2 regions of the Enterovibrio sp. QJM3NY_24 genome follow, and region 2 is predicted to be linked to the other one. Evidence: riboswitches for the same ligand, from Rfam matches in the RefSeq annotation. Region 2 holds a riboswitch; the other holds the start of a gene.
What was found. Region 2 has a riboswitch for thiamine pyrophosphate ahead of thiB (thiamine ABC transporter substrate binding subunit). Riboswitches for the same ligand answer to the same signal wherever they lie in the genome.
Positions count from the first base shown of each region.

Region 1 (5,788 bases), 340 kb from region 2:
GTGGGTAGTTTGACTGGGGCGGTCTCCTCCCAAAGAGTAACGGAGGAGCACGAAGGTGGGCTAATCACGGTCGGACATCGTGAGGTTAGTGCAATGGCATAAGCCCGCTTGACTGCGAGAATGACAATTCGAGCAGGTACGAAAGTAGGTCATAGTGATCCGGTGGTTCTGAATGGAAGGGTCATCGCTCAACGGATAAAAGGTACTCCGGGGATAACAGGCTGATACCGCCCAAGAGTTCATATCGACGGCGGTGTTTGGCACCTCGATGTCGGCTCATCACATCCTGGGGCTGAAGTCGGTCCCAAGGGTATGGCTGTTCGCCATTTAAAGTGGTACGCGAGCTGGGTTTAGAACGTCGTGAGACAGTTCGGTCCCTATCTGCCGTGGGCGTTGGATGATTGAGAGGGGCTGCTCCTAGTACGAGAGGACCGGAGTGGACGAACCTCTGGTGTTCGGGTTGTCACGCCAGTGGCATTGCCCGGTAGCTAAGTTCGGAATTGATAAGCGCTGAAAGCATCTAAGCGCGAAGCGAGCCTCGAGATGAGTCATCCCTGACACTATAAGTGTCCTAAAGGGTTGTTGGAGACTACGACGTAGATAGGCAGGGTGTGTAAGTGCTGCGAGGCATTGAGCTAACCTGTACTAATTGCCCGTGAGGCTTAACCATACAACACCCAAGGGGTTTTAGCGGACTCAGATAAGAACGTTGAATGTGTATTGAGAAGTCACTAGTCAGAATTTTCCCAGATTTTCGTTTTTCGCCTCATGGCGGGGAACAATACAAAATTTGCTTGGCGACCATAGCATTATGGACCCACCTGATCCCATGCCGAACTCAGTAGTGAAACGTAATAGCGCCGATGGTAGTGTGGGGTCTCCCCATGTGAGAGTAGGACATCGCCAGGCTTCAAATTTAGATATGCGCATTGAACGGCGTGTATCGGATAGATACTCAGGTGTTTATCCCCGTGTGGAGCGGTAGTTCAGTTGGTTAGAATACCGGCCTGTCACGCCGGGGGTCGCGGGTTCGAGTCCCGTCCGCTCCGCCATTTATTAAGAAGCCTCGTCAGAAATGACGGGGCTTTTTATCGTTTATGCTCATCAGAAAGTCTTACACAATTTTGATCGTTACACCTTCGTATAGTCCCATACACGCCAGTATCAATTAAAAACCTTGTTAGAAATTTTTCTGTAGATTCCCTTGGGCACTGTCTATATCTTCGAGTACGCATTTTTATTAATGATGTCACTAATAGTTTGATTTATCGTGGTATGACGTCTAAAACTTGTTGTATAGAAATCCATACCATAAGTGATCAGTGTTTATTTATTGCATATTACGCTATGCAACTATCGAATTGAGTCGCGCGGGTTCTTACTATTGAGAGTTTTTTTTTATACCATCACGGTATTATCAAACTTACATTTAACGGCTTGGGGAATCATCAAATGAATGATTTATCAGCATTAATTCAAATGACGTTACTTTGTACAGCAGTCGCAACGGCGGTAGCTGGGCCTGCAGTTATAGCATTGCTCGTATTTAATAAATACAAACAAAATCTTGCTGAAAAACACGACATTGCCTAATTCCTGTTCAGTTGGAGCATGAAGCTTTACTAAACCCTAGCTATTTTGCTGATTGTCGTTAAAATAGCGGTTGTATAGGGGTGTAGCTCCAATTGGCAGAGCAGCGGATTCCAAATCCGCGTGTTGGGAGTTCGAATCTCTCCACCCCTGCCACATTTAAGGCCTCGACAGTAATGTCGGGGCTTTTTCGTATCTGTCACTTTTTTAAAGTGATGTTGGGAGCTGGAATGCCAGCCCAGTCAAATCTCTCCACCCTGCCACATTTAAGGCCTCGACAGTAATGTCGGGGTTTCGTATCTGTCACTTTTTTAAAGTGATGTTGGGAGCTGGAATGCCAGCCCAGTCAAATCTCTCCACCCTGCCACATTTAAGACCTCGACAGTAATGTCGATTTATTTATACCTGATATATTCTGTACGTGTCATGAGAAGCAGTGCGTTTACCTATTCAGCCTTACTTTAGAAATGAATGCTATTTTTATGAATCTCAGTTATACGCAATCACATCCAATTTTTGTTCCTGCCTTAGCGCTTGTCGTTTTTACGGCGTATCATATTGTTACTGTTTTAAGCTACGAGTGGTTTTAGACCATGAATCAGGCGGTTTTGCTTTTCTATATTGCTATTGGTGGCGCGGCGGGTGCTTGTTCTCGCTATCTTATTTCTGAGCTTTGCGCTGTTTTGTTAGGGCGAGGTTTTCCCTATGGGACTTTGACAGTGAATATTATTGGTTCATTGATCATGGGATTTTTGGTAGCGGCGCTTGAACAAGAGACTTTTGGTCCTGGTCCATGGCGACATCTTATCGGCCTTGGCTTTCTTGGTGCATTGACAACGTTTTCCACGTTTTCAATGGACAATGTTTTGCTGCTTCAGCAAGGCGAGTGGTTCAAGATGGGGTTAAACATCGTATTGAATGTCGTGGTGTGTATTTTTGCCGCATGGGCAGGCTTTCAGCTCTTAATGCGCAGCTAATCACAGACATTGAGGTTGAGAAGACATAGCGCATTTCTTATACTGCAACTGATACTTGTCGGAGTGCCATTTGGCTGAGACCGCGAAAGCGGGATCCGTTGAACCTGATCAGGCTAATACCTGCGAAGGAAACAAGAGAAAGTAAATACAATCGTGTTTTAGATTACGTCACCTCAAACGGGGTAACTGTATCTGTGCGTGACACACCTCTTGCAGAGCAAATCCGGCAAGCATTTATTCCCACAATTAATGGAGTAATGCTATGTCGACCCGTAAACAAGCCAGAAACGAAGCTAAAGATTTTATCGACAACCTGTCGGTGCAACCCTTCCCTAATTCCAAAAAAGTTCACGTTGTAGGATCTCGTCCAGATATTCGCGTTGGAATGCGTGAAATCTCGTTGTCGCCAAGCATGATCGGCGGAAATAAAGAGACACCACAGTTTGAAGATAACGAACCTGTACTTATCTATGATACATCCGGTGTTTATACTGACCCTGATTACCACATTGATATCTACGCGGGGTTGCCAAAGCTGTGCGAGCGTTGGATTGAAGAACGTGGCGATACTGAAGCGTTGGTGGGAGTAACCTCAGAGTTTGCACAAACACGCCTGGATGACGATACATTAGATGAACTGCGTTTTGGCAGACTGCCCGATGTTCGTCGTGCAAAAGCAGGTAAGCGAGTGACTCAGCTTCACTATGCGCGTCAGGGTATGGTTACGCCAGAAATGGAATACATCGCAATACGTGAGAACATGGGACGCCACAAATATGCCGATGAGCAACTCAATCATCAGCACCCAGGGCAAAGCTTTGGTGCCAATTTACCCAAAGAAATTACGCCTGAGTTCGTGCGCAGAGAAGTCGCAGAAGGTCGCGCCATCATCCCATCAAATATCAACCATCCTGAATCCGAACCCATGATAATTGGGCGTAACTTCTTAGTGAAAGTTAACGCCAATATTGGTAACTCGTCAGTGAGTTCTTCGATAGAAGAAGAGACTGAAAAATTGGTTTGGTCGACCCGTTGGGGTGGCGATACCGTGATGGATTTGTCTACGGGACGAAACATTCACGAGACCCGAGAGTGGATCTTGCGAAACAGCCCTGTACCTATTGGCACAGTGCCAATGTATCAAGCGCTTGAGAAGGTTAACGGAATTGCCGAAAACCTAACATGGGAAGTCATGCGTGATACCTTAATTGAGCAAGCCGAGCAGGGGGTTGATTACTTCACAATACACGCCGGTGTTTTGCTGCGTTATGTGCCAATGACCGCCAAGCGCGTGACGGGAATTGTCTCTCGCGGCGGCTCTATCATTGCGAAATGGTGCCTTGCTCATCACACCGAAAGCTTTCTTTATACTCACTTCCGTGAAATCTGTGAAATTTGTGCTCAGTATGATGTCGCGCTTTCTTTGGGGGACGGCTTGCGCCCTGGCTCGATTGCTGATGCAAACGATGAAGCGCAATTTTCCGAGTTACGAACCTTGGGCGAGCTGACCAAAGTTGCATGGGAATATGATGTCCAGGTGATGATTGAAGGGCCAGGTCATGTCCCGATGCACATGATTAAAGAAAACATGGACGAGCAGCTCAAGCACTGCCATGAAGCGCCATTTTACACCCTTGGCCCTCTGACTACCGATATTGCACCGGGCTATGATCATATTACGTCTGGTATTGGCGCCGCAATGATCGGTTGGTTCGGTTGCGCCATGCTTTGCTATGTGACACCAAAAGAACACCTTGGTTTGCCGAATAAAGATGATGTCAAAATCGGCCTGATCACTTACAAATTGTGCGCGCACGCTGCAGACCTTGCAAAAGGCCACCCTGGTGCTCAGGTTCGCGACAATGCCTTGTCTAAAGCGCGTTTTGAATTTCGTTGGGAAGATCAATTTAATCTGGCACTTGACCCAGATACTGCACGCACTTATCACGATGAAACACTGCCTCAAGAGTCTGGCAAGGTGGCGCATTTCTGTTCGATGTGCGGGCCTAAGTTTTGTTCCATGAAGATAAGCCAAGAAGTCCGCGAATACGCTAAAAACCAAGAGAAAGGCCAAGCGGTAGAAGTTCAGATGCTGGATGATCCGCTGGAAGGCATGAAACAAAAATCGGCAGAGTTCTTGGCCAAAGGCAGTGAACTTTACCACCAGAAAGCGTAGGAGGGGTGATGAAACCTTCTATGTTTAACTGTCGCGTATCATTTGCGCACATGGAGGAGGGCATTGGCCCTCTTTATCCAGTGGTTGATGACATTGTATTGCTTAAGCGTTTGTTGGCGCTAGGCGTGCGTACCATTCAACTTAGGATCAAAGATCCCAATGAACCTGATCTAGACGCAATGATCGAAGAGGCTGTCGCCTCTGGAAAGACCGCTAAGGCGCAGATCTTTATCAATGACCACTGGGAGAAAGCACTCGCAGCAGGGGCATACGGTATACACCTTGGTCAAGATGATCTGAAAGATGCAGATCTCGAGGCCATTGCTCAGGCTGGTATTCGCTTGGGGATCTCAACTCGAACGGCGCAGGAGCTGGATCTCGCCCTCTCGATTGCGCCGAGCTATTTGGCTATCGGACATATCTTTCCCACTCCAACCAAAGTCATGCCAACACCTCCTCAAGGTACTGAACAGTTGGCTAAACACCTGAAAACCGTCGATGGTCGCTTCCCGACTGTCGCGATTGGTGGCATTGACTTGTCTGTCGCGTCAGAGGTTTGGCAAACAGGTGTGGATGCTATTGCCGTTGTTCGAGCTGTCACCGAATCGGGCGATCTGCCTTCGACATTGCAGTCGTTTTCACGCATTTTGACCGAGGAGGCGAGACATGAGCATTCCGCCTCTGTCTGATAGCGAGTTTGAGCGTTACAGCCGTCAAATTATGCTGTCTGAGTGGGGAAAAGAAGGGCAGTCTCGCCTGAAGCAAGCAAAGGTACTTATTGTGGGATGCGGCGGCCTAGGCACTGCTGCCAGCCTCTACCTTGCTGGCGCGGGTGTAGGTAACCTGGTGCTTGCTGATGATGATGCAGTAGAGCGTTCAAACTTGTCACGCCAAGTGGCATACCGTGAAGGCAATCTGGGTGAGAGCAAAGCGCGTGCACTGAGTGCGCAGCTAATGGCGCTGAACACACAGATTCAATGTCGCGCAGTGGAACGCTACCTTGTTGATAGAGCACTTGATCTCGAAGTGTCATTGGCCGATGTCG
Region 1 is NZ_CM173519.1:26,252-32,039, forward strand. Features, by position in the region: rRNA gene AC3CIC_RS00100 (23S ribosomal RNA) at 1-670, shown strand, start outside; rRNA gene rrf (5S ribosomal RNA) at 794-909, shown strand; tRNA gene AC3CIC_RS00110 (tRNA-Asp) at 976-1,052, shown strand; gene AC3CIC_RS00115 (hypothetical protein) at 1,453-1,593, shown strand; tRNA gene AC3CIC_RS00120 (tRNA-Trp) at 1,670-1,746, shown strand; gene crcB (fluoride efflux transporter CrcB) at 2,184-2,567, shown strand; TPP riboswitch at 2,617-2,715, shown strand; gene thiC (phosphomethylpyrimidine synthase ThiC) at 2,830-4,743, shown strand; gene thiE (thiamine phosphate synthase) at 4,752-5,432, shown strand; gene AC3CIC_RS00140 (HesA/MoeB/ThiF family protein) at 5,410-5,788, shown strand, end outside.
Region 1: another riboswitch for thiamine pyrophosphate. It lies ahead of thiC (phosphomethylpyrimidine synthase ThiC); the one in region 2 lies ahead of thiB (thiamine ABC transporter substrate binding subunit).

Region 2 (5,788 bases):
AGGTATTACCCTGCCAGGCACGACCATTGTTTGTGGCGACTCGCACACCGCGACCCATGGCGCATTTGGTTCATTGGCGTTTGGAATTGGCACCTCAGAAGTTGAGCATGTGCTGGCAACCCAAACCCTGAAGCAAGGCAGTGCCAAGACCATGAAAATCGAGGTCAAAGGCAAGGCCGCTGACGGCATAACGGCAAAAGACATCGTTCTCGCCATTATCGGCAAAGTCGGTCATGCCGGTGGTACGGGTTACGTGGTCGAATTCTGCGGTCAGGCAATTGAAGATTTGACCATGGAAGGCCGTATGACGGTCTGTAACATGGCGATTGAACTTGGCGCGAAAGCGGGTCTGGTTGCACCGGATCAAACGACCTTTGATTACCTGCAAGGTCGCAAGTTCTCCCCAACTGGCGAGAATTGGGATTCAGCGGTTGAATACTGGAAAACGCTGAAAACCGATGACGACGCCAAATTTGATGCCGTGGTGACACTCGATGCTGCCGACATCAACAACCAAGTAACGTGGGGCACGAACCCAGGCCAGGTCGTTGGTATCAATGGCGTAGTGCCAGCACCAGAAAGCTTCAACGATCCGATTGAGCGTCACTCTGCAGAGCGCGCGCTGAAATACATGGGCATTGAAGCCGGTCAGAAAATCACTGACATCACCATCGACAAAGTGTTTATCGGTTCTTGCACCAACTCACGCATTGAAGACATGCGCGCTGCTGCTGCTGTTGCCAAAGGCCGTCAGGTCGCACAAGGTGTTCAAGCATTAGTGGTTCCGGGTTCTGAGCAAGTGAAAGCGCAAGCAGAATCAGAAGGCTTGGATAAGATCTTTATCGAAGCAGGGTTTGAATGGCGTCTGCCAGGCTGCTCCATGTGTTTGGCGATGAACAACGACCGTTTAGGGCCAAAAGAGCGCTGCGCATCGACCAGCAACCGTAACTTCGAAGGCCGTCAGGGCCGCGAAGGTCGTACCCATCTGGTTAGCCCAGCCATGGCTGCTGCGGCTGCCGTTGCGGGTCACTTTGTTGACGTTAACAGCTTCGACATTACGAACGCATAAGGAATCACCATGTCAGGAATTAAACAACATACTGGTCTGGTGGCACCGCTGGACGCTGCTAACGTCGATACCGACGCTATCATTCCAAAACAGTTTTTGCAGAAAGTAAATCGTACCGGTTTTGGCAAACACCTGTTCCATGACTGGCGCTTTCTCGACGAAGCAGGCCTGCAAGACAACCCAGAATTTGTGCTGAATCAACCACGCTATAAAGGCGCAAGCGTGCTGTTAGCACGTGAAAACTTTGGCTGTGGCTCTTCCCGTGAGCACGCACCATGGGCTTTGGCCGACTTTGGCTTCCAAGTGATGATTTCTTCAAGCTTCGCGGATATTTTTTACGGTAACTCCATCAATAACCAAATGGTGCCCGTTACGCTGACAGAAGCAGAAGTCGATGAGCTGTTCGCGTTTGTAGCAGACAATGAAGGCGCAGAAATTTCGCTAGATTTGGAAGCGCAAACCGTCACAGCAGGCGATAAAGTCTATACGTTTGAAATCGACGATTTCCGCCGTCATTGCTTGCTGGAAGGACTAGATAGCATCGGTCTGACACTGCAGCACAGCGACAAAATCGCCGAATACGAAGCCAAGATCCCCGCTTTCTTAGTCTAAGATCTTATCGGTATAAATATGCTGCACTAAGAAACCGACCATGATAATGGTCGGTTTTTTTATGCGCTTCGTACTCATCAAAAAGAAAGAAAACTGCATTGACTCAGGTCTTTATACCTATCTGATTAAGTCAGCGGTCATCAATTTGCGCAGGAAAACCCCCTGACGCAGAGATTGCCGATGTTAACCAGCAAGAATGACGACACATTTATTCTCATTGGTATTACACACAACTATTTTGAGTTAGGGATAAAACATGCGTAAAACACTGTCTCTTGGCGTATCGCTATTCGCAATGTTGCTATTGCTTTCAAGTCAGGCATTTGCCGCCCCCCAAAGCGAGTTATGGCCAACTTGGGACAACAGTAACGAAAGCAATTCAGCCACGTTTGACCACAGTCAATGGCAACACCTCCTTGACCGCTATCTTACCGAGCAAGGCCAGCACACTTTGTTCAATTACGGCGCAGTGTCGTCGCAAGACAAAGCGGTACTGGAACAATACCTGACCGATTTAACCTCACTTGACCCGCGCAACTATCGTCAAAGCGAGCAATTTGCTTACTGGGTGAATCTGTATAATGCGCTGACAGTGAAAGTGATTCTCGATGAATATCCCATCAAATCCATCACCAAACTGGGTGGTTTCCTAAGCTTTGGCCCTTGGGATGACAAAGCCACCACTGTCGCAGGACAATCGCTGACGTTAAACGATATTGAGCACCGCATTCTTCGCCCTATTTGGAACGACTCCCGCATTCATTATGCCGTGAATTGCGCCAGCCTAGGTTGCCCAAACCTTGCCAAAACCGCCTTTACTGCAGAGAACACTGAGTCCTTACTTGATGCAGCGGCAACGCAATTCACCAACAGCGCAAAAGGCGCTAGCGTTGATGGCAACACCTTAACCTTGTCATCCATTTATGAATGGTATGGCGTTGATTTTGGTGACAATGAACAAGCCATTTTGAAGCAGATAGACGTGTATCGCGACGGGAAGCCACTAAAAGGCTGGTCGGGGAAAATCCAATACGATTACGACTGGTCGCTCAATAAGCCATAACAATGATTGGTAATCATCGCCTTGATGATTACAATATCAACCATCTCGTGGGGAGCTGACATGAAGTCGGCTGAGATTGCGAAAGCTAAACCCATAAACCTGAACCAGATAATGCTGGCGTAGGAATGAGATGTCGCGGAGTGCAACTCAACTCAATGACCCTCAGCCTCGCCAAACATGATGTGAGGCAACCATGAAACTTCCAATTTCTACCCTGATGTTAACCATGACCATGGCCGGTCCTGTGTTAGCAAGCTCTTCAGACACGCTAACGGTTTACACCTACGATTCTTTTGCTGCTGATTGGGGCCCAGGTCCTGCCGTGAAAAAGGCGTTTGAAGCGCAGTGCGATTGCACTTTGAATATTGTGGCATTGGAAGATGGCGTCACCATTCTTAACCGACTGCGTCTTGAGGGCAAAAACAGCAAAGCTGACGTGCTGTTGGGTCTAGATACCAACTTGATGGCGGAAGCCGAAAAGACAGGTTTGCTTGCATCACACAAAGTGGACGTGAAAAGTGTCACGCTTCCCGATGGCTGGGACAACACCACATTCGTCCCTTATGACTACGGCTACTTTGCTTTCGTGTATGACAAAACCAAACTCGCTAATCCACCAAAAAGCTTAAAAGAGCTGGTCGAAACGCGCGACGATATTTCCGTTATCTATCAAGACCCGCGCACGTCAACGCCTGGACAAGGTTTAATGCTATGGATGAAATCCATCTATGGCGATGATGTCGCTGCTGCATGGCAGCAATTGGCGACCAAAACCGTCACTGTCACCAAAGGCTGGTCTGAGGCGTACAACATGTTCTTAAGCGGCGAGTCAGACATGGTACTGTCTTACACCACGTCACCCGCTTATCATTTGATTGCCGAAGAAAACCCAAACTTCACGAGTGCTAATTTCGAAGAGGGTCACTACATGCAAGTGGAAGTGGCGGCAAAAGTGAAAAGCTCAAACAACTCGGCGCTCGCAGACGCGTTCATGCAGTTTATTCTAAGTGACGGTTTCCAGAACGCGATTCCAACGGGTAACTGGATGTATCCGGTCACAGGCGTTGAACTGCCAACAGGTTTTGATACCTTGTCGGTTCCAAACAAAAGCTTGCAGTTCACGCCAGAGAAAGTGGCGGATAATCGCCGCACTTGGATCCGTGAATGGCAATCAGCCTTGGTGAAGTAACATTGTGCTAAACCCTTCAAGAACGTGGCCGGGCATCCTCTCGGCTTCGTTAATTGCGGTGCTGATCAGCGCCGCTTTATTTTCTTTGCTTTCTCAAGCGCCGTCTTTAGACGTCGCATCGCTATGGCATGACCCTTACCTTCAACACGTCACATTTTTCAGTTTCAAACAGGCGCTGCTTTCTACCTTCCTCTCAGTTGGCTTAGCGATCCCTGTTGCCCACGCGCTGTCACGGCGTCAATTCAAAGGCAAAGCACTGCTGCTTAAACTCTTTTCCATGACGCTCGTCCTACCCGTGCTGGTAGGCGTGTTTGGCCTATTAGCCATTTATGGGAAGAGCGGTCTTCTGGCCGACGCCCTGTCCTTAGTTGGCATGAAATGGGATGTGAGCATCTACGGCTTGTCCGGCATATTGCTCGCACACGTTTTCTTTAACTTGCCCTTTTCTGCTCAATTGCTGGTTCAAGCTCTAGATCAAATCCCGTCAGATCAACGCCGTTTGGCGCAGCAACTCGGGATACGAGGATGGCGTCAGTTTCGCTTACTTGAATGGCCGTATTTACGCCAGCAATTACCCCATGCCATTGGTCTGGTGTTTATGCTGTGCTTTACCAGCTTTGCCACAGTGATGGCACTCGGTGGTGGGCCTAGTGCCACTACCATTGAGCTGGCGATTTATCAGGCTATCCGTTTTGACTTTGATCTTCAAACGGGTGCCTTGCTTGCGCTATGGCAACTGCTGCTGTGCGGCTTTTTCCACATTGTGGTACAGCGCATGACCAAGCCCCTTTCACTGCAAGGCAAAGACAGCAACATTCTGCTCGCCAAACGCAGTGACACTCGCTTTGAACAGTGTTGGGACTACGTATGGATTGGTTTCGCAGCCCTACTGGTACTGCCACCGTTGGTGATGGTGGTGGTGAGCGGCATCAACCCAAGTGCGCTTTCGGTGCTAACACAAGCAGCGCTTTGGCAGGCCACCGCCAATTCACTTTCGTTGGCGTTTGGCAGTGCGCTATGTGCCTTTATGTTGGGTGCAACCATTGTGCTAACCAGTCGATTTTGGCGCTTAACAGGGCATCCTAGACGCGCCGATGGCATCGAAATGACCGCATCTTTGATACTGGTGGTGCCAAGTGTCGTATTAGGCACGGGGTTGTTTTTGATGCTGCGTGAGCATATGGACGTATTCAGTTCACCGTATTGGTTAATACTCGCGGTGAACACTTTAATGGCTTTACCCTATGTCGTGAAAATTCTCAGCCAGCCCGCTTATCAGTTGTCACAGCAATACCACGGATTGTGCAGCTGTCTTGGCATCAAAGGCATCAACAGACTGCGACTGATTGAGTGGCGCGCACTCAGCACACCCATCGCGCGAGCCTTTGCTGTTAGCTTTGTTCTTTCTACGGGAGATTTAGGCGCGATTGCTTTAGTTGGTAGTCAGGATTTTCAAACGCTCCCTCTCTATTTGTTCCATTTAATGGGTAGCTACCAAATGGATGCAGCAGCGGCGGCATCGCTTGTTTTGTTTGCATTAAGTCTTGGCAGTTATGCCCTTATCGAAACATTGATCACGAGGAAACGTCATGCTGAAAGTCAGTGAATTGTCGTATCACTATCAGGCACAAACGCTGTCTTTTTCGTTTACTTCTAAGCCGGGCTCTATCACGGCGATCCTCGGCCCTAGTGGCGCAGGAAAAAGTACGCTGTTATCACTGCTTTGTGGGCTATTGCCGCCAAGCGGCGGTAATGTGCTATTCGATGATAATGCGTTTACCCAAGCCCCAGCACATGAGCGCCCACTTTCTATTTTGTTTCAGGAGCACAATCTTTTTGGCCACTTAACTGTGTT
Region 2 is NZ_CM173519.1:367,481-373,268, reverse strand. Features, by position in the region: gene leuC (3-isopropylmalate dehydratase large subunit) at 1-1,069, shown strand, start outside; gene leuD (3-isopropylmalate dehydratase small subunit) at 1,079-1,681, shown strand; gene AC3CIC_RS01700 (DUF547 domain-containing protein) at 1,938-2,744, shown strand; TPP riboswitch at 2,783-2,887, shown strand; gene thiB (thiamine ABC transporter substrate binding subunit) at 2,938-3,933, shown strand; gene thiP (thiamine/thiamine pyrophosphate ABC transporter permease) at 3,938-5,539, shown strand; gene thiQ (thiamine ABC transporter ATP-binding protein) at 5,523-5,788, shown strand, end outside.